Myxococcus guangdongensis: one gene and its partner. The protein of the gene in region 1 binds, or shares a complex with, the protein of each later gene. Links are inferred from orthologs where the notes say so. Each region holds a gene or a part of one and is shown in the gene's direction. Other genes may lie near its edges.

What was found.
Region 2: the proteins of lpdA (region 1) and LXT21_RS18475 are in contact, whole or in part, in a crystal structure (PDB 1EBD), measured with the Geobacillus stearothermophilus proteins. The link is inferred for Myxococcus guangdongensis from one-to-one orthologs. Residues at the interface, in WP_049624544.1 of Geobacillus stearothermophilus: Pro340, Ser341, Asp344, Tyr345, Arg403, Asp406, Val408, Glu431, Ala432, Gly433, Asp438; in WP_033016211.1 of Geobacillus stearothermophilus: Ile130, Ala131, Met132, Pro133, Arg136, Arg140, Glu141, Asn155, Arg157.

The regions. Positions count from the first base shown.
Region 1 is NZ_JAJVKW010000004.1:139,942-150,489, forward strand. What follows is about bases 4,090-6,919. They hold lpdA (dihydrolipoyl dehydrogenase), read left to right. Parts: upstream 4,090-4,720; coding sequence 4,721-6,118; downstream 6,119-6,919. Other genes in these bases: LXT21_RS13895 (hypothetical protein), read right to left, coding at 4,090-4,639; lipA (lipoyl synthase), read left to right, coding at 6,426-6,919. In the rest of the region: LXT21_RS13870 (imidazoleglycerol-phosphate dehydratase), read left to right, coding at 1-414; imidazole glycerol phosphate synthase subunit HisF, read left to right, coding at 414-1,175; hisN (histidinol-phosphatase), read left to right, coding at 1,360-2,136; bifunctional phosphoribosyl-AMP cyclohydrolase/phosphoribosyl-ATP diphosphatase HisIE, read left to right, coding at 2,136-2,762; LXT21_RS13890 (hypothetical protein), read left to right, coding at 3,036-3,488; more of LXT21_RS13895, read right to left, coding at 3,506-4,089; more of lipA, read left to right, coding at 6,920-7,355; LXT21_RS13910 (dihydrolipoamide acetyltransferase family protein), read left to right, coding at 7,410-8,657; LXT21_RS13915 (ClpX C4-type zinc finger protein), read left to right, coding at 9,948-10,548. UniProt on the Escherichia coli protein: Lipoamide dehydrogenase is a component of the glycine cleavage system as well as of the alpha-ketoacid dehydrogenase complexes.
Region 2 is NZ_JAJVKW010000005.1:466,708-477,419, forward strand. Bases 2,787-5,780 are described here. They hold LXT21_RS18475 (pyruvate dehydrogenase complex dihydrolipoamide acetyltransferase), read left to right. Parts: upstream 2,787-3,470; coding sequence 3,471-5,090; downstream 5,091-5,780. Other genes in these bases: LXT21_RS18480 (hypothetical protein), read right to left, coding at 5,160-5,405; LXT21_RS18485 (DUF2795 domain-containing protein), read left to right, coding at 5,584-5,780. Also shown: LXT21_RS18455 (hypothetical protein), read left to right, coding at 1-368; LXT21_RS18460 (HAD family hydrolase), read left to right, coding at 424-1,170; pdhA (pyruvate dehydrogenase (acetyl-transferring) E1 component subunit alpha), read left to right, coding at 1,305-2,429; more of LXT21_RS18485, read left to right, coding at 5,781-5,886; LXT21_RS18490 (sensor histidine kinase), read left to right, coding at 6,125-7,282; LXT21_RS18495 (hypothetical protein), read right to left, coding at 7,254-7,850; LXT21_RS18500 (response regulator), read left to right, coding at 7,909-8,880; LXT21_RS18505 (DUF2625 family protein), read right to left, coding at 8,899-9,582; LXT21_RS18520 (hypothetical protein), read right to left, coding at 9,974-10,360; gltX (glutamate--tRNA ligase), read right to left, coding at 10,438-10,712.

The DNA.
Region 1 (10,548 bases):
CGCTACGCGGGGCTCGACTTGAAGCTGCATGCGCGGGGCGACCTCAAGCACCACGTGATGGAGGACGTGGCGATCACATTGGGGACCGCGGTGCAGCGGGTGATTCCCGCGACGGCGGCGCGCTTCGCGGAGCGGACCATCCCCATGGACGACGCGCTGGTTCAGGCGTGCCTGGATGCCGGAGGGCGCTTCTTCTACGAGGGCCCGTTGAAGAACCGGCTGTACGAGCACTGGATGCGCTCGTTCTGCGAGCACGCGAAGGTGACGCTGCACCTGCGGGTGCTGCGCGGGAAGGACCGTCACCATGTGACGGAGGCGGCGTTCAAGGCGCTGGGGCTCGCGCTGCGGGACGCGATGGTGGACGGCGGCACGGTGTTCAGCATGAAGGGCTCCGTGGCCCTGGAGGTGACGTGATGCTCACGCGACGACTCATCGTCTGCCTGGATGTGAAGGGGGGGCGGGTGGTGAAGGGTGTCCGCTTCGAGGGGCTTCGCGACGTCGGAGACCCGGTGGAGCTGGCGCGGCGCTACGAGCAGGAGGGCGCGGACGAGGTGACGTTCCTCGACATCTCCGCGAGCGCCGAGGAGCGCGAGACGCTCTGGGACCTGGTGCGACGCACCGCGGAGCGGCTGTTCATCCCGCTGACCGTCGGTGGCGGCGTGCGCACGGTGGAGGACGTGGGTCGGGCGCTGCGCGCGGGGGCGGACAAGGTGAGCATCAACTCCGCGGCGGTGGCTCGGCCCGAGCTGCTCACCGAGTGCGCCGAGCGCTTCGGAGCACAGTGCGTGGTGGCGAGCATCGATGCTCGCAAGGAAGGGGAGCGCTACCGCGTCTACACGCATGGAGGGCGAAGGCCCACCGAACTGGACGCGGTGACCTGGGCCCAGGTGTGCGTGGCCCGTGGGGCAGGGGAGGTGCTGCTCACGAGCATCGACCAGGACGGCGCGCGCTCGGGCTACGACCTGGAGTTGACGCGGAGGGTGGCGGAAGCGGTCGACGTGCCCGTCATCGCCTCGGGTGGCGCGGGCAGCGCGGAGCACGTGCGAGACGGGCTCACGCGAGGTGGCGCGGACGCGGCGCTGGTGGCGGGCATCCTCCACGATGGGCTCACCTCGGTGGGCGCCATCAAGTCGCTCCTGCGCGCGAGCGGCCTGCCGATTCGGAGCACGCCATGACTCATGGGCGACGCGGCCGATTGAACCGCGCGAGCGCCGCGCAGAACAGGACGCACTCCATGACACGACGTCGTCGCGGCTTGACGGGTGCGCAGGAGGCCCGAGGGATTCCCGCCGGCGGAGGTGCTCCTCACGAGGCCCTCCGGCCACGGCAGACGCGCAACGCGGAGAACAGGAGCAATCCATGAGGACGCAAGGACTGATGCACGCAGCCGAGGAGGTCGCGCGCGCCGCGGGCGACGTCGCGCTGAGGTTCTTCCGAGGTGGCATCGCGGTGGACACCAAGAGCGACGGAACCCCCGTCACCGTGGCGGACCGCACCGCGGAGCAGACCGCACGCGAGTGGCTGGAGAAGCGCTTCCCCGAGGACGGAGTCCTCGGCGAGGAGTTCGGAGAGACGCGCCCTGGCGCGAAGCGCCGCTGGATTCTGGACCCCATCGACGGCACCAAGACCTTCATCCGTGGCGTGCCGCTGTGGGGAACGCTCATCGCACTGGCCGAAGGCGAGCGCATCCTCGTCGGCGCCGCGTACTTCCCCGCGGTGAGCGAGCTGCTCGTCGCCGCCCCCGGAGAAGGCTGCTTCTGGAACGGCCAGCGCGCCCGCGTCTCCGGACAATCCGACCTCTCCCGCGCCGTGGTCCTCTCCACCGACGAGCGCTTCGCCCAGTTCCCCGAACGAGGCGAGGCCTGGCGCCGCTTCACGCGTGACACCGCCGTGTCTCGCACCTGGGGCGACTGTTACGGCTACCTGCTCGTCGCCACGGGACGCGCCGAGGTGATGGTGGACGAGCTGCTCTCCCCCTGGGACGCGGCCGCGCTCCAACCCATCATCGAGGAGTCCGGCGGCGTCTTCACCGATTGGACCGGCCAGCGAACCGCCTTCGGCGGCAACGGCATCGCCACCAACAGCGCGCTGGCCCGCCTCACCCGTGAGCGCCTCGGCGCGACGAGGACCACCTGATGCTGGACCTGGACGCACTCGACTTCACCAAGGGCAACGGGCTCGTCACGGTGGTGACCCAGGACGCGGCCACGGGCGACGTGTTGATGGTCGCGCACGCGGACCGCGAGGCCCTGGCGCTCACGCTCTCCACCGGAGAGATGCACTACCGCTCCCGCTCACGAGGCCTCTGGCACAAGGGCGCCACCAGCGGGAACACCCAACGCGTCGTCTCCCTGAGCGCGGACTGCGACAGGGACGCGGTGCTCGCCCGCGTCCACAAGGCCGGCCCCGCCTGTCACACCGGTGAAGAGACCTGCTTCGGCGCTGGCCGCTGGGATGCGCTCGCCGCGCTCGACGCCACGCTCACCGAGCGCGCCTCCCACGCGCCCGCGCACGACGAGAAGCCCGGCTACACGCGACGCCTGCTCGGTGACAGGAACCTGCGCCTGAAGAAGCTGGGCGAAGAGGCCGCGGAGCTGGTGACGGCCTGCGCGGACGCTGACTCGAGCCGCGCGGTGGAGGAGGCCGCCGACCTGCTCTACCACCTGCTCGTCGCCATCAAGCCCCTGGGCCTCTCGCTCGAGGACGTGAAGGCCGTGCTCGCGCGTCGCGCGACGCCTCCCGTTTCAAGCAACACGAGATGAAGCCATCGCACTTCACGTGAAATCCACGCGGGGCTGTCCGGACATTCCACGTATCAGTCCCCGAATTCCGGACGTGTCAGCGTCGACCCAGCGGGATTTGTCCGTCACGGCTGCATCCTCACAGCAGCACTGCGACGAGGAGGTGATCGCACTGAGCAGTGACTCTCTTCAATGAAAGGAGTGTTCCTGCTACACATCCAGACGCGCGGCGCAGTGGAGAACGCCGGCCGGGCGCTTCTTGGAATCGAAACCGTCCGCCTCACCGGAGGCATCGTGAACGGCCCCACCACGTACAAGGCAGAGCTCATCGACCGAGTCATCTTCTCCCGCTGGCAGAATCCTCCGACCAAGGAGGATGTCGCGGCGATCCTGGCTCAGATGGAAGAGGCGGCGACGAGCCTCAACACGCGCCTCATCTACATCGGCTCCGTGAGCCCGAAGTCCAAGGTGCCCGACGCGAACGAGCGCACCATCCTCAACAACTTCCTGGTGGACGCGCGCAAGAAGTGTGTCGAGCAGGCGTGGCTCATCTACGAGGGCACGGACCTGCAGCACAACCTCCAGCGCGTCATCATCTCCGGCGTGCTCATCCTCACCCGCACCTTCGACAACTTCCTGTCGGTGGCGAAGTCGGGCGAGTCCATCGTCAAGGACGTGAGCACCGTCCTGAAGAAGGACGCGGCGCCCATCTTCCAGCTGGCCAAGGAGCGCGGCCTCGTCGCCTGAGGCCGCCCCGGCGCCGCTCACCGGGCGCCGAGTATCTCCATCTCCGCGAGCTGGCCGTCCGCGCTCTCCGGGAACACGCTGACCGCGTCCACGTCCACCAGCGGCACGGTCAGCACGCAGCGCTCCCACGCGCCCGTGCCCTGGTAGCGGCACACCGTGGGATTCACGAACGAGAAGCCTCCCTCCGGGTCCGCGAGCCCCACGCCCTTCGGGGTGCGCACGATGGCGCGCAGCGAGCCTGCGCCCTTCGCCCGGACGCTCACGCCCACCAGGTGCTTGAGCGTGGGCGCGTAGCCCGCGCGCAGCGCCCCATCCGCCGTCCAGCGCGAGGTCCTGGCCGCGTTGCTCACCGCGACGCGCGTGTTCTCGTCGCCGTCGAAGGCCTGGAAGCCCGGCTGCGCTCCGGTGACCTGGTCGGGCTTCACCGGCGCGGTCTCCACGCGCGGCCCGCTGGCGAGCGTCCGCAGCGTGGGCACCTTGTCCCCCTGCTGGAGCGCCGCCGCGCGCAGCACGGACACAGGAAGGTGCCCGGCGCCCTGGCAGCGGGGCGCCAGGCCCTCCAGGAGCGGAAGCACGGTCGCGGGCAGGGCGACGTCCGCCTGGGCGGCCGGGGCCAGCCCCAACCGGACGATGGTGTCACAGGCCCCCGCCGTGCCCGGCCCGGCGTGCTCCAGGTTCCACTGGAGCTCGGGGACCTCCGGCGCGCGGCCCACCGTGGCGTCCAGCAGGGCCTGACCCACGCGCTGCGCGCAGGGATTCACCCGGCCGGGGCACTGCTCGCACAGCGTGGCCAGGAGGCCCCGCAGCGGAGTGTCCACTCCCTGGCTGAACGGGGCCCGGGCGTTGAGGGCCGGGCCCAGCTCACAGGCGCGCGCGGTGGGCTCGGCGCAGGCCTTCAGTCGCGCTCGGGCGTCGTCCAGGACGCTGGGGACCTCGGGGGCGCGCAGGGCTGCGTCCAGGGCCCGCTCCAGGGCGAGACAGTCGGGTGACGGGAGCATCACGGGGGCAGCCGGGGAGGCGGCGGCCCGGGCGGGGGGACGCTCGGGCGGGGCAGCGCTCGTCACATCCGGGTGCGTCACGCACCACAGACGGCCGAAGGCGATGAGCCCCACGAGCATCAGCAGGAGGGTCCTGAGCGGGAAACGGCGCACGAGCAATCTCCTTGATTCCAACCGGGAGCGGGGGTTATCAGCCCCACCGGGTTCCATCCGCAAATAATGACGGAGGCATGCGTGGCTGAGACGTTCGACGTGGTGATCATCGGTTCGGGCCCTGGCGGCTACGTGGGCGCCATCCGCGCGGGGCAACTCGGGCTGAAGACGGCCATCATCGAGAAGGACAAGCGTCTGGGTGGCACGTGCCTCCACCGCGGGTGCATCCCCACCAAGTCCCTGCTGTGGACGGCGGAGCTGTTCCACCACGTCAAGGAGGCCGGGGACTTCGGCATCGACCTGTCGAGCCCGACGGTCAACTGGCCGAACGCGATGAAGCACAAGGACAAGGTCGTCACCAAGGGTGCCAACGGCATCGACTTCTTGATGAAGAAGAACAAGGTGACGGTCATCAAGGGCCACGGCCGCATCGCGGGCAAGGGCAAGGTGGAGGTCACCGCCGCCGACGGCACCAAGCAGGTGCTGGACGCCAAGAACATCATCATCGCGACGGGCTCGGTCCCCAAGTCCCTGCCGAACGTGCCGGTGGACCACAAGCGCGTGCTCAACAGCGACTCCATCCTGCAGATCGAGCGCATCCCCAAGAGCATCATCGTCCTGGGCGCGGGCGCGGTCGGCTGTGAGTTCGCGTCCATCTTCAACCACGTGGGCAGCAAGACGGCCATCGTGGAGTACCTGCCGGCGCTCCTGCCCATCGAGGACGCGGACATCTCCAAGGAGCTGGAGAAGATCTTCCGTCGCCGCGGCATCGACGTGCACACGGGCTCCGCGGTGGAGAAGGTGGAGCACACGGCGGACGGCGTGCGCGTCACGATGAAGGTCGGCAACGAGACCAAGACGCTGGAGGCGGAGATCCTCCTGTCGGCCGTGGGCCGCTCGCCGGTGACGGACGACGTGGGCCTGGACAAGACGTCCATCAAGACCGACCGCGGCTACATCAAGGTCGACTCGATGCTGCGCACCAGCGAGCCCAACGTCTACGCGGTGGGCGACGTCATCCCCACCCCGATGCTGGCCCACATGGCCAGCTCCGAGTGCGTGCTCGCCGTGGAGCACATCGCGGGGAAGAACCCGCAGCCTATCAACTACGACCTCACCCCGTCCGCCACGTACTGCTACCCCGAGGTCGCCTCGGTGGGCCTGACGGAGAAGAAGGCCAAGGAGCGCGGCTACGACGTCAAGATCGGCAACGCCCCGTTCGGCGCGGTGACGAAGTCCGCCATCACCAACGAGTCCACGGGCCTCATCAAGATCGTCTCCGACAAGAAGTACGACGAGGTGCTGGGCATCCACATCATCGGCCCGCACGCCACGGAGCTGCTCGCCGAGGCCTGCGTCGCGCTGAAGCTGGAGATCACCACCGAGGAGCTGGCGGGCACCATCCACGCCCACCCGACGCTCTCGGAGATCGTCCACGAGGGCGCCGAGGCCACGCTGGGTCACCCGCGCCACTTCTAGTCGGCGAGGGTAGAGGACGGGCGCCCCCATGGGTGCTCGCCAGGGCCGTCCCCGGAGCGAGCGCTTCGAGGGCGGCCTCGTGCTTTCCGGGGGCCAGGCACGACTCGCCAGGAGGGCCGGCAACAGGGCTGTCGGGCCGCTGGAGGGTTGGCGCGGGGGCCAGGGCGCTCTCACGGGGGCTGCCCGGCCGGGACGCGGGCATTAGTAGGGAGACGACGTGCGCGAAGGCCCTGCGGGTGCTAACGCCTCGCGTTAGAGGCTTCCCGCTTGAACGTCTTCCGCCCAAACCATAGAAGGCCCGCGACCCATGGCGACTCCTGACCGGTTCCCTCTCCCCCAGGTGACAGAGACGACCCGCAAGCCGGACTGGCTGAAGGTGCGCCTGCCTCACGGCGAAGGGTACGAGCGGGTGAAGGCCATCGTGAAGCGCACGAAGCTGGCCACCGTGTGCGAAGAGGCCCGCTGCCCGAACATCGCCGAGTGCTGGGGTGGCGGCACGGCCACGGTGATGTTGATGGGCGAGGTCTGCACGCGCGCGTGCCGCTTCTGCCACGTGAAGGTGGGCGCTCCGCCGCCGTTGGATCCGATGGAGCCCATCCACCTGGCCCAGGCCGTCAAGGAGATGGACCTGGAGTACATCGTCGTCACGTCGGTGAACCGGGATGACCGGCCCGACGGTGGCGCCAGCCACTTCGCCTCCGCGATTCGCGAGCTGCGCCGCGAGAGCCCGCGCACCATCGTCGAGGTGCTCATCCCCGACTTCAAGGGCGTGGAGAAGGACCTGGCCACGGTGGCCGAGGCCCGGCCGCACGTCGTCGCGCACAACGTGGAGACGGTGGAGCGCCTGACGCCGACGGTGAGAGACCGCCGCGCGAAGTACGCCCAGTCGCTGCGCGTGCTCGAGTACCTGAAGCACCGCCCCGAGGGCATCTACACCAAGACGTCCGTCATGGTGGGCCTGGGCGAGACGGACGCCGAGCTGGAGCAGACCTTCAAGGATTTGCGCGGCGTGGGCGTGGACGTGCTCACGCTGGGACAGTACCTGCAGCCCTCGCAGTACCACCTGCGCGTGGAGCGCTTCGTCACTCCGGCGCAGTTCGAGTCGTACAAGAAGCTGGCCGAGTCCTACGGTTTCCTCTACGTGGCCTCGGGTCCGCTGGTTCGTTCCAGCTATCGCGCCGCCGAGTTCTTCATGAAGGGCCTGATGGAGCGCGAGCGCCTGGAGCGGCTCGGCTGAGCGGGCCCGAATCGAGCCTTGACGCAACCCCCGTTCCTCTCGGAAAGACACCCCATGGCAACCTTCGAATTCAAGCTCCCCGACCTCGGTGAAGGCGTGATGGAGGGCGAGCTGGTCAAGTGGCACGTCAAGGCCGGCGACGTCGTCAAGGAAGACCAGGTGCTCGCCGAGGTGATGACGGACAAGGCCACCGTCACCGTCCCCAGCCCGAAGGCCGGTCGCGTCATCCAGACGCACGGCAAGGAAGGCGACATCGCGAAGGTGCACCACCCGCTGGTGACGATGGAGATCGAAGGCGCCGCGCCGGCCCAGGCCGCGGGCCACGGGGCTCCCGCTCCGGCCGCGCAGACGGCGGCTCCCGCGCAGGCGGCGGCGGCTGCGCCCGCGCAGGCGACGAAGGTGCTGGCGACGCCGGTGACGCGTCGGATGGCGCGTGAGCACGGGCTGGATTTGACGACCATCTCCGGCAGCGGTCCGCAGGGGCGGGTGACGAAGGCGGACGTGGTGGCGGCGCTGGAGGGCGGCGGCGAGCAGAAGAACGTGGTGGCGCCGGCCCAGGCGCGTCCCGCGGCGCCCTCCGTGTCGACGGGACGGTCGGACGAGCGCGTGCCGCTGCGGGGCCTGCGCAAGAAGATCGCCGAGAAGATGGTGCGCTCGAAGTTCACGATGCCGCACTTCGCCTTCGTGGAGGAAGTGGACGCGACGGAGCTGGTGGCGCTGCGTGCCCGGCTCAACGCGCAGCTGGCGGCGGTGGGCGACAACACGAAGATCAACTACCTGCCCTTCATCATCAAGGCGACCATCGCCGCGCTGAAGCGCTTCCCGCACCTGAACGCCAACTTCGACGAGGCGGCGCAGGAGCTGGTGGTGCGCGGCGAATACAACATCGGCATGGCGGTGGCGACGCCGGACGGCCTGACGGTGGCGGTGGTGAAGGACGCGGACCGGCTGACGCTGGCCGAGCTGGCGCGTGAGACGTCGCGCCTGGGTGTGGCGGCGCGCGAGCGCAAGCTGAAGATGGAGGAGCTGACGGGCGGCACCTTCACCATCACCTCGCTGGGGCAGACGGGCGGCCTGTTCGCCACGCCCATCATCAACCACCCCGAGGTGGGCATCATGGGCGTGCACAAGCTCAAGAAGCGCCCGGCGGTGGTGAAGGACCAGGTCGTCGTGCGCGACATGATGAACCTGTCGCTGTCGTGCGACCACCGCGTCATCGACGGCTCGGTGGCCGCGGAGTTCGTGTACGAAGTCATCAAGTACCTCGAGAAGCCGGACATGCTGTTCCTGGCGATGTCCTGAGGTTCCTGGAGGCGGGCCCGGTGAGCGGAGGCTCCCGGGCGCCTTGTCCACGGTAGGGCGTCCCGTGGGGTTGCCAGGGGACGGACCGCCCGCTCGACGGTGGTGTCCGTCGAGCGTTCGAGGTCGGGCGGTGGTCCTCCAAGCCGGTTAGGCTCTGTCGGTATGGCCGAGAACCCTCGCGAGCTGATCCGCGCCGCACAGTCCGCCGAGCTGAGCGGTGACGCGCCTCGTGCGGTGGAGCTGTTGTTCCAGGCCGCGACGCTCCTCCAGCGCGCGGGGAACGCACCTCGGGCGCTCCAGTTGCTGCGCCATGCGCGCCGACTGGATGAGTCCCGCACGGATGTCGCCGACGCGATGGCGCGGATCGAGCAGATGTCGGCGCAGGAGTCGTCGGCCTCTGCCATGGATGTTCAGTCATCGACCTCGTCGATGGGGCGCGATGAGGGAGTCTCGTCGTCGGAGCTGGCGCTGAGGCAGCGCCTCATCGAGGCCGCGCTGCGTGAGCAGGAGGAGCCTCGGCTCGCGGAAGCACAGGTCGAAGCCCCCGCGTGGGTGTTGGACACGGAGGTGAGCGAAGACCTTCAGCGCCTGGAGGCCCAGCTCTCTCGCGGGAGTGACTCGTCCGGGGCCGTGTGGCCTCGAGCGGATGACGACGACAGCGGAGGGGCCGCTCCTGAGCGGGCCGGACCGTCGTCGCGGGCGCGGAGCAAGGGCGCGGACGGCAGCGCGAGCGCTGCTGGGCCCTCGCGCGCGAGCGTCGGAGCGTGGCCTGACACCCGACCCGATGATGAGGGGCGCGGAGCTTCTCCAGGGCGGAGTGGAGCGTCGTCGCGGGACGGGAGCATGGACGACGACAGCGTGCGTCCTGGCGCGACGCGTGCCCAGGCCTCGAGTGTGTCGCCAGGGGACGAAGGGGGCGGGGCCCGAGCGTCGTCGCGGGACTGGATCATTGACGTGGACGACCTCGTGAGCGCCGATTCGACGTCTGGCGAGGGTTGGAGCGTGACGGCTGGCGTCTCGCCAGACTCCCGATTCATGGCGCGGAGCGCAGGTTCGCGAAGCCGTGCTCGGAGCGCTGGTGAGCGATTCATGGGTCGCCCTGGCGCTGACGATGCGTCCTGGAGTCCAGGGCTGCTCGATGAGTGGGAGGATCCGGTGACAGGCGAGTCCGGATCCATGGGCGCGTCGGGGGCGGCGGAGCCTGGACGCGCATCCGGGGAAGAGGATGAGACCTGGCTCCTCGGGGACGTGGGCGAGTCCGTGACCGCCGAGGCGAGCCAGCTTCGCCCCATGGGTGCAACGGACTCGGGTTTGTTCGGAGCGCCGCAGCGAGCGTTGTCAGACGAAATCGAGGGAGGCGACGACACGCAGCCCGAGCGTCGACGCAAGCCGCGCATCATCGAGCGTGGGCCCACTCGCGCGGACGTGACGCTGGATGCGTGGTGCTCGTTCTGCTGCCGACCCCGCGCGGAGATTGGCGAACTCGTCGCGGGACCGGCGGGCGCGTTCATCTGCAAGTCGTGCCTCACGGCCTCCGCATCCCTGCTGGGTGACTCCGTGCGCCCGATGCGTCCTCGGGTCGAGACATCGACTCCGACTCCGAATGCGCCGGACTTCATCGGCCAACCGGAGTCGCGAAGCGCGCTCGTCGATGCACTCCGCACGGGCGTCCGCTGCGTGCTGCTCATCGGCGCGGAGGGCTGTGGGAAGAGCACCTTGCTCCGGATGCTCCAGCGAGAAGGGCAGGGCGTGCTCACCACCGTCGACGCGCTCGCGGAGGCTCCGTCTTCCACGCCACTGTTCATCGAGGATGTGGCCTCACTGAGCCCCGAACATGAGCGCACCCTCGGCGTCTTCCTGGCCCGCGCCGCGAGGCCCACGGTGGTGCTCT
Region 2 (10,712 bases), on another replicon or contig:
GCTACCAGAAGCACATCATCCTGGACGCCCGGCTCCTGCCGCGCACGGAGCGGGGCCTGTCGGGCGTGACGGACATCCTGCGCTTCAACGTGGAGCGCTTCCTGCGCGACATGGACGAGCCGGAGCTGGCGCTCGAGTACGTGGACCTGGCGGATCTGTCCGTGGGTCACATCCGGGGCGCCAAGCGTTATCCGGTGGACGTCGTGCTGCGCTTCACCGTCGAGGAGGAGGAGACGGACCGGCGCCAGGAGAGCACGCAGCTGGTGCGGCTGGTGCTGGACCGCAACGGCATCCAGCGCATGTTGCGCTTCGCGGACACGGCGGCCGGGGCGCCCCCTGGCCCCATGCCCTGGCAGTCGGCCGCCTGACCCGGGCGGTTTCGGCGGCGCTTCCGGGCCCGCGCGGGTAATGTTCGCCGCGCTCATGGCCCACGAAGACTTCAAGAAGCGCATCCGCGACGACTGGCGCGACAGCCTCCACGCCATCCTGGCCAAGGCCCGCTCGCTCGGCGAGCAGGCGGTGCTCGCGTTCGACCTGGACTCCACCCTGCTCGACAACCGGGAGCGCCAGGCGCGCATCCTCCGGGAATACGGCGCGGCGCACTCGGTGGAGCCGCTCTCCACGTGCGCGGCCCACCACTGGAACTCCGGCTGGGACATGCGCGAGGCGATGCGCGCGTGCGGCCTGGAGGCGTCCCTGGTGGAGCGGCACTTCGAGCCCGCGCGCCAGTACTGGGGCGAGCGCTTCTTCACCAGCGAGTACTGCGCGGTGGACGAGGCCATCGAGGGCGCGGCGGCCTTCACGCACGCGGTGGTGGGCACGGGCGCGCGTCTCGTCTACGTCACGGGCCGTCACGAGGGCATGCGCGAGGGCTCCGTCGCCTGCATGCGCCGCCTCGGCATGGCCATCCCGGACGGGGAGCGGGTGATGCTCGTGATGAAGCCCGCGCCCTACGACGACGACGATGCGTTCAAGCGCGAGGCCCACGCGCAACTGGGCCGGCTGGGGACCGTGGTGGCCGCCTTCGACAACGAGCCCACCCACGCCAACGACTACCGGCGCCGCTTCCCCGACGCCACCGTGATTCATCTGGCCACGGATCATTCCGGCCGGCCCGTGACGCTGCTGGACGGCATCATCAGCGTGCCGCATTTCACGCGGGTTTCCTGACGCACCGCGCCTGAATTTTCGGGGGAAGGGCGCGGGGTTTGAAAGGCTTTGAAGTCCCAGGTCCGCGCGCTATGAGGCGCACGGCATTCGCCGTCCCCGGGTGAGGAGGGGCGGCCTGCATGGAGGCACCCGCGGTGGCCAGCCCGTACTCGAAAGAACAGCTGTTGACGATGTACCGGAAGATGTACCTCATCCGCCGTTTCGAGGAGCGCGCGGGCCAGCAGTACACGCTGGGGAAGATCGCCGGCTTCTGCCACCTGTACATCGGGCAGGAGGCGGTGGCGGTGGGGCCCGTGGAGGCCATCCGCCAGGACGACTACATGCTCAGCGCCTACCGCGACCACGGCCAGCCCCTGGCGCGCGGCAGCGACGCGGGCATGGTGATGGCGGAGCTGTTCGGCCGGGGCTCGGGCTACAGCAAGGGCAAGGGCGGCTCGATGCACATCTTCGACATCGAGCACCACTTCTACGGGGGCTACGGCATCGTCGGCGGGCAGATTCCGCTCGCGGCGGGCATGGCCTTCGCCAGCCGCTATCGCAATGAAGACCGCGTGACGGTCTGCTACTTCGGCGACGCGGCGGCCAACCAGGGCGCGCTCCATGAGACGTTCAACATGGCGTCCAAGTGGAAGCTGCCGGTCATCTACATCTGCGAGAACAACCGCTACGGCATGGGCACGGCCATCGCGCGCACGTCGGCGGTGCCGGAGATCTACAAGCGCGCCGCGGCGTACGACATGCGCGGTGAGCCGGTGGACGGCATGGACGTGCTGAAGATGTACGAGGCCGTGAAGGACGCGGCCGCGTGGTGCCGCGCGGGCAAGGGCCCGGTGCTGCTGGAGGCGAACACGTACCGCTTCCGGGGCCACTCGATGGCGGACCCGGCCAACTACCGCACCAAGCAGGAGGTGGAGGAGGAGCGCAAGAACGACCCCATCCCCAAGCTGCGCGACTACGCCCTCAAGAATGGCCTGGGGGCGGACGCCGACTTCGAGCGCATCGAGGAAGAGGTGAAGGCGCAGGTGGACGCCGCGGTGAAGTTCGCGGACGAGTCCCCGGAGCCGAGCCTGGAGGAGCTGTGGCGCGACACCATCGTCGAGCCGGGCGAGGAGGACGTGCGCCCGCGTGAGCGCGTGCTCGGCACGAAGGTGACGAACTGGCCGAAGTACCCGAGCGGCCAGGAGCTGAAGGTCACCTGGGACCTGGAGCCGCGCGCGCAGGCGGAAGCCGCGGACAAGAAGGCGGGCCTGAGCAACTAGCCCGGCCCGTCACACCCCAACCCTTTTTGATTTCGAGTCGGAGCCGACGATGCCCGAGTTGATGTACCGCGAGGCCCTGAACCAGGCGCTCGCCGAGGAGATGGAGCGCGACGCCAACGTCTTCCTGATTGGCGAGGAAGTGGGCCGCTACAACGGCGCCTTCAAGGTGTCGCAGGGGCTGCTGGACAAGTTCGGGAGCGCGCGCATCATCGACGCGCCCATCTCCGAGCTGGGCTTCGGCGGCATGAGCGTGGGCGCGGCCATGGTGGGCCTGCGTCCGGTGGTGGAGATGATGACCTGGAACTTCGCCATCCTGGCGATGGACCAGATCGTCAACAACGCGGCCAAGCTGCGCCACATGTCCGGCGGCCAGCTGCGCTGCCCCATCGTGTTCCGCGGCCCGGGCGGCGCCGGTGGCCGGCTGTCCAGCCAGCACAGCCAGGCGCTGGAGGCCAACTACGCGCACTTCCCCGGCCTGAAGGTGATTGCGCCGGCCACGCCCGCGGACGCCAAGGGCATGCTCAAGGCGGCCATCCGCGACGAGAACCCGGTCATCATGTTCGAGGGCGAGCGGCTCTACGCGCTCAAGGGCGAGGTGCCCGAGGGCGAGCACGTGGTGCCGCTGGGCAAGGCGGACGTGAAGCGGGAGGGCACGGACGTCACCATCATCACCTGGAGCCGCATGTATTACTTCTGCATGCAGGCGGCCGAGGAGTTGGCGAAGGAGGGCATCAACGCGGAGGTCCTGGACCTGCGCACGTTGAGGCCGCTGGATGAGGAGGCCATCCTCGCGAGCGTGCGCAAGACGAACCGCGCCGTCATCGTGGAGGAGGGCTGGGCGCTGGCGGGTGTGGGCGCCTCGGTGGTGGACATCATCCAGTCCAAGGCGTTCGACGACCTGGATGCGCCGGTGGAGCGCGTGACGGGGCTCGACGTGAACATGTCGTACGCGGCGAACCTGGAGAACGCGACGCAGCCGGACGCGCCCAAGATCATCGCGGCGGTGAAGAAGGTGCTGTACCGCGAGGGAGCCTGATCCGTATGGCCACGCCCATTCAGATGCCGAGCCTGTCCCCGACGATGACGGAGGGGAAGATCGTCAAGTGGCTGAAGAAGGTGGGGGACAAGGTCACCTCCGGTGAGGCCATCGCCGAACTGGAGACGGACAAGTCCAACCTGGAGATCGAAGCCTACGACGACGGCTACCTGCTGGAGATCGTCGTCGGCGAGAACCAGACGGCCCCCGTCGGCGCCCCCATCGCCTATGTCGGCGCAAAGGGGGAGAAGGTCGCTGCCGGTGGCGCGCCCGCGCCGAAGGCCGCTGCTCCCGCGCCCGCCGCTGCTCCCGCGCCGAAGGCCGCCGCGCCCGAGGCCCCCAAGCCCGCGGCTCCGGCCGCGTCCGGTGGTGGGGACCGCATCGCCATCCAGTTGCCGAGCCTGTCCCCGACGATGACGGAGGGGAAGATCGTCAAGTGGTTGAAGAAGGTGGGGGACAAGGTCTCCTCCGGCGAGGCCCTGGCCGAGCTGGAGACGGACAAGTCCAACCTGGAGATCGAGGCGTACGACGACGGGACGCTGGCGGAGATCGTCGTCGGTGAGAACCAGACGGCCCCGGTCGGCTCGCCCATCGCGTACCTCACGCCCAAGGGAGGCAAGGCGGCCGCCGCCGCGCCTGCTCCCGCGCCGAAGGCCGCCGCGCCCGAGGCCCCCAAGCCGGCTCCGGCCGCGCAGCCGGTCCAGGCCGCTGCTCCGCAGGCGCCTTCCGCGTCCGGGGGGCGCCGGGTCCGGGCCAGTCCGCTCGCCAAGAAGATCGCCCAGGTGCGCGGGCTGGACATCGCGCAGGTGCAGGGCTCGGGTCCCTCGGGTCGCGTGGTGAAGCGCGACATCGAGGAGGCGCTGGCGAAGGGTGGAGCGAAGGCCCCCGCGCAGGCGCCGTCCGCGCCGGCCGTGAGGAAGGGCCCCGCTGCGCCGACGGTGGCGCGCGCGGAGTCCCGCACCGAGCCTCTGTCCTCCATGCGCAAGGTCATCGCGCAGCGGATGACGGAGGTGAAGCCCGGCGTGCCGCACTTCTATCTCACCATCGAGGTGGAGATGGACGCCGCGGTGAAGGTGCGCGAGGAGGCGAAGGCGATGGACCTCAAGGTCTCCGTCAACGACCTCATCGTGAAGGCCGTGGCCATGGCCGTGCGCCGCTACCCGAAGGTCAACGTGTCGCTGCAGGGTGACCAGGTCATCCACCACGGTTCGGTGGACGTGGGCATCGCGGTGGCGCTGGAGCAGGGCCTCATCACCCCCATCGTCCGCGACGCGGACACCAAGGGGCTGCAGGCGCTGGCCACGGAGATTCGCGAGCTGGCGGAGCGCGCGCGCAAGCGGGCCCTCAAGCCCGAGGAGTACACGGGCGGCTCCATCACCGTGAGCAACCTGGGCATGTACGGCATCGACAACTTCGCCGCCATCATCAACCCGCCGCAGGCCTCCATCCTCGCGGTGGGCGCGGTGACGGACAAGGTCGTGGTGCGCGACGGGCAGATGGTCATCCGCAAGATGATGTCGGCCACGCTGTCGTGTGACCACCGCATCGTCGACGGTGCCATCGGCGCGGAGTTCCTCCGCGAGCTGCGCGGCCTGTTGGAGCACCCCACGCGGCTGCTCTTCTAGTCCGCTGGCAGGTGAGTGGCCCGCTTCCTCGCTCCGCCCCGGAGCGACTGGGAGCGGGCCCTCTCGTTTCTACTCACGGGTGGGTTCGCGCCCGCTCGCCTCTTCCTCCTCCAGCTTGCGTTGCGCCTCCGTCACCCGGGCCTGCTGCTCGCGCGGCGTGCCGGTGGGGAGCTCCTGCTCGTCTTCGTGCGAGCGTCCGCGGATGCCGGGCCAGGGCTCGGGGCGCGTGGCCTCCACGTGGTCGATGCGCTCCGCGTAATCCGCGTCACTGCCCGCCTTGCGCGGCTTGTCGTCGGGCTTGTCCTGGTGCGCCATGACGAAGTCCCTCCTGAGGGTGCGTGTGAAGTTGCGCGATTAACGGTGGGGCGCCCCTCGGAAGGTGGCCACCCGGGGCCCGCTGTGCGGCCCGCCCTCTCGGTTGCTGGGCGAGCACGAAAAAAAGGCCGGCAGCCGAATCGGTTCGCTGCTTAACTTCGTCCAAATGAACGACGACATGACACGCGAACGGCTTGTCCAGGGTGTGTCGGAGTTGGAGGAGCGGGTGGGCCCGCCGCTGCCTCTCGCGCAGTCGCTGCACCAGGCCCTGCTCGGCGCGGTGTTCCCCCTCACCGCGGAAGAGCTCACCTGGGTGGCTCGTGAGAACGAGGCCCCGCCCACGGTGCTCTCGCTGCTGGGTGCCCTCCCCAGGGGCCGCTTCGCCTCCGTGGACGCGGTGGCGGTGGCCCTGGAGCAGGACACCCGCGACGCGCTGGCGTCCCCGGACGCACCCACGCCCGTCCTCACCTCCACTCGCTGAAGCCTCCATCACCCCACGCCCTCCCGTTGCCGGCATGCCCGGTGAGCGGGCAGGGTGACGGGCACTCGTCTGGATTTTCCTGGGGGTCAAACCTGTCTGGCTGGTCTAGAGTTCGTGAGGCATTACGTCCCGGGGGGACGGTTCCGTCGGCACCCAGAAGAAAGGGAGTCGGAGGAGGCGCTATTCTAGGCGGCACCAGCCTGGCCTCTTTGAGGGATAGCCGGCCAGGAGGAGCGTCATGAACCCGTCTGAACTGCCCGCGGTGCTGTACGTCGACGATGACGCGCTGAACCTGCGGGTCTTCGACGCGAACTTCGGACAGCGCTTCCGCATCTTCCGCAGCGCGTCTCCCAGCGAGGCGCTGGCGTTGCTCGAGCAGCGCAAGGGGGAGATTGGCGTCATCCTCTCCGACCAGCGGATGCCGGGGATGACGGGCGTGGAGCTGCTGGAGCGCGCGCGTTCGATTGCGCCCGACGCCAAGCGCATGCTCGTCACGGCGTACGCGGACATGCAGGCGGTCATCGACGCGGTGAACCGCGGCCAGGTGACGCGCTACTTCGTCAAGCCGTGGGATCGCTCGGAGCTGCAGGCGGCGCTGGACGACGCGCTGAAGATTGCCCGGCTGGAGCTGCGCATCCGCGAGGTGGAAGGGCGGATGATGAAGTCGGAGCGTCTGGCCACGCTGGGGCAGGTGACGGCGGGAATCGCGCACGAGCTGATGGGCCCGGTGGGCTACCTGTCGCAGAACGTGTCCTCGCTGCAGCGGGATTTGACGAGCGTCATCCAGTACGTGTCCAAGCACCTGTCCGCGGACCCGAACCCGTCGGTGGCGGAGACGGTGGAGGACCTGCCCGCGCTCATCAAGGACCTGTCGGACGGCGCCGAGCACCTTCGCCAGGTGGCGTTGGGCTTGAGGGCCCAGGCGCGCGGCGAGGACATGGAGGCCACCGCGGACGTGGCCGAAGTGGTGTCCTTCGCGGTGAAGCTGGCGCGGGCGGAGGTGAGAGACCGCGCGCGGCTGACGAGCAACGGCGAGGCGGTGCGCGTCATCTTCGGGCCGGTGAAGCTGTGCCAGGTGCTGCTCAACCTCGTGGTGAACGCCGCGCAGGCGATGTCGGGCACGGGGCGCCAGGGACGCATCGAGGTCCGCTGGACGGTGCGGCCCGACGACGTGGTGCTGACGGTGGCGGACAACGGCTGCGGAATCCCCGTGGACCTGCAGGAGCGCGTGTTCCAGCCGCTGTTCACCACGAAGCCGGTGGGAATCGGCACGGGCCTGGGCCTGTCCATCTGCCGCGAGCTGGTGGCGCAGGCGGGTGGCAACCTGCGGCTGTCGTCCACGCCCGGTGAGGGCACGGACATCGAAATCACCCTCCGGCGAGCCCCGCCCCTCTGAGTCCGAAGGCGTTGCTGAGCATGCGCCACACGCGGTGGAGCGTCTCCCCCTCCGCGTGGCGCACCTGCTCCACCAGCACGGCGCGGCGGGCTTGCGCGCCCTGGGGGCCATACTCCACCACCAGCGCGTAGCCGGAGCCGGGGCGCTCGACGATGTGCACGGCGCGGACCTCGTCGAAGGGGATGAGCTCCGCGCGGGTGGCGCTGGGGGCCCAGGCCAGTCGCTCGACTCGCAGGGTCTCCGAGCGGAAGTGGAGCACGAAGCGGCGGCGGACGAGCCTCGACTCGAGCCGGAGGGCGGCTCCTATCAGGGCCGCGGCCACCAGGGCCAGGGCGGCGGAGGCGGCGGGGAGCGAGCCCTTCTCCTGTCCCACCAGGACGGCGGCGCCCAGGGCACAACCCACGGCGACACCGACACACAGGCCCGGCAGCATGCGCGCGTCCCACCGGGGAGGGCGGGATTCTCCCACCAGCCGGCCCCCGTCGTAACGCAGGCGCACGTCCCCCAACAGCGGGGGCACCCGATTCTCCTGTAACGCGTCCTCGAAGCTCGCCACGGCGGGAAGCATACCGGTCCTCGCATGCGAGCCTCGAAGTCCGCGTGAAGCTGTGCGAATCTCCAAAGCCATGGATCTCCCGTTCGAGACCGGTGAGGGCGACGGTGGGGAGGGGGGAACGCTCGCCTCGACGGTGTTGGTGGTGGACGACGAGCCGGTCGTGCTCGACATCTGCGCCCGCTTGTTGGAGCGCGAGTCGGACCTCGTGGTGCTGGTGGCGGCGAGCGCGGAGGAGGCGCTGCCGATACTGGGTGAGCAGCGCATCGACGTGCTGGTGACGGACAAGAACCTGCCCGGCATGGGCGGGGTGGAGCTCGTCGCGCAGGCGCGGACGCTGCAGCCCACGTTGGAGGCGCTGATGATTACGGCCTACGCGAGCAGCGAGTCCGTCATCGCGGCCTTCGCGGCGGGGGCGAGCGACTACATCCTCAAGCCCTTCGACGACCTGCGGGTGCTGCGCGCCAAGGTGCGCGCGGCGCTGGAGCGGCGCACGTCCGGGACACGCGTTCGCGAGCAGGCGCGGGAGGTGGCCCGCGAGGCCGCCGCGTTGTTGGCCGCGGGGCAGGACGCGCCGGAGCCCGCGCACGTGGCGCTGGAGGAGGAGCTCCGGGCCTACGAGGAGTCGTCACGTCAGGTCCAGGCGGGCCGCGTGGCGGTGGTGGGCAGCGTCGAGGCGTTGGAGTCGCTGCGCGAGTCCGGTTTCGAGGTGCGCGAGCTGCCGCCGTACGCGCCGGAGCTCGAGGAAGTGGACGTGGTGGTGGTGGAGACGGGAGATCCGCAGTGGCGCACGTTGGCGGAGCGCCTCCAGAGCCGGCCCCCGGATGTGCTGCTGCTGGCCAGTCCCGAGGCGGACCTGGGCGACCTGCTGGAGGCCATCACCCTGCGCATGGACCTGGTGGGCTTCGGGACCACGCAGGGCGCGAGCGTCCTTCCGGAGAAGGTGCGGATGCTGCTGCTTCGCCGCGGTGTCCAGCGCGCGCAGGACCGACTGGCCGCCGCGCTCACCACGTTCCGCCAGAGCATCCTCGCGCCGTCGGCTTGAGCCGGGGGCGGGGCCGCTTCAGGTCCCGTCGCCGTCGAGCTGGCGCGCGAGGTCGAGCTGGAGCGCCAGCAACTCCGTCATCGGAACAGGCCGGCGGGACACGCGGGTGAGGTCCTTGCCCTCCGCAGTCCAGAGGGGAGGGTGGAGGGAGAAGCCCTGGTCCGGTGAGAGCTTCGAGACGTCCTCGCTCCAGCCGGCCGCGCGGTACCCACCGTAGAACCCGGCGAGGTCTCCACCGAGGAAGAACGCGAGCAGGTCCGAGTAGCCACGTTCCAGGTCTTCCCAGCGGAGCGTGTCGGGCGCGAAGTAGAACGCGCCGCCGCGTCCTTCGCCGAGCGCCCCGCCATCGAGCGCGAAGAAGCCGCCGACGGCGTCATGGGCCACGAGCAACATCCCTCGCGTCGAGGCCACCGCCGGATGCGGGCCCAGCGCATTCCAGGTGGCCAGGCTGCCGCGCATGCGCGGATCCCCGCCGCCGCCCAGGACTCGGAGCCAACCTCCGTCGATGAGCAGGCCTCCTGTTTCGTAGGCCACCGCGCCCAGGGGAGAGCGCGTCGTCACCTGAAGCTGGTGGAGCACTTCTCCAGCGGTGGCTTCGTCTCGGGGCAGCACCTCGGCCAGGTTGCTCGCCGAGCCCAACCGCTCCCGCACCCACGGCCACGCGGGGTCCGTGGTTTCGAGCAAAGCCTCGAGCGACCGCATGCGCCACCACGCTCCGGAAAAACAAAACGCCCGCCTTCTTTTCAGAAGGCGGGCGTCCGAGTGACCCTGCCGGGATTCGAACCCGAGTTTGTGCCGTGAGAGGGCACCGTCCTAACCGCTAGACGACAGGGCCGACATTTCGCTGCAACCACCGTGTTTCTGCTGCTGCTTCCTACATCCTGCTTCAGCTCTCGTCAACCACCTTGATTCGAGCTTTTTTTGCTGCGGACTGCGGTGCTGCGAGCTGGGGAACTAGGATTCGAACCTAGATAAGCAGAGTCAGAGTCTGCTGTCCTGCCGTTAGACGATTCCCCAATCACTGCGGCTGCCTCTACTACCAACACCGCCCATCGACTGCAACAACTTCGGTGGGCGTTTCCTGCGGACTGCTCTACTTCTTCTTCCCTGACTTCGGCTCCGGCTTCTTCGCCGGCTTGACCGCCTGCTGCGTCGGGACGATGTAGATGCGAACTTCCTCGTTCGCCTCGTAAATATTCAGCCCCGCGAAGTTCTTCCCCGAGGGGTTGGTGATGTGAACCGCCTTCACGCCCGGCTGGTTGACGATCTGCCTCCGAGGATAACTGCTCGTCGAGTAGACCGAGCGGTAGTAATCCAACGTCGCCTCGAAATCTTTCGGCGCCCGGTACCGATTCTCCCCCACCTTCTGGGAGCCGTCCGGGAGCTGGGCGCCACTGACCACCTCGGCGCTCGCCACCACCGCCCAGAGCGCACACATCAACGCGCCGAGCGGGCGCGCCTTATAAAAACGCTGTCTCATGGTGTCAAGCGCTCGCATCATGGTTCGCGAAGATAGGGGCCGAAGCGACGGACGTCCACCGCTTCGGCCGTGAGAAGTCACGCGCCGCGCGCCAGGGCGGCGTCGATGCGCCGCAGGGCCTCGTCACGACCCGCGAGCAGCAGCGTCTCTCCGATGCCCGGGCTCGTCGTGTTGCCCGTGATGGCCACCCGCACGGGCTGTGCCACCTTGCCCATGCCCACGCTGGAGGACTCGCTGACGGACTTCACCACCCCGTCCAGCGCCTCCACCGTCCACTCCGGCAGCGCGGAGATTCCCTCGCGCACCTTGCGCAGCAGCCCCAGCGAATCCCCCGTCAGGTGCTTGGCCGCGG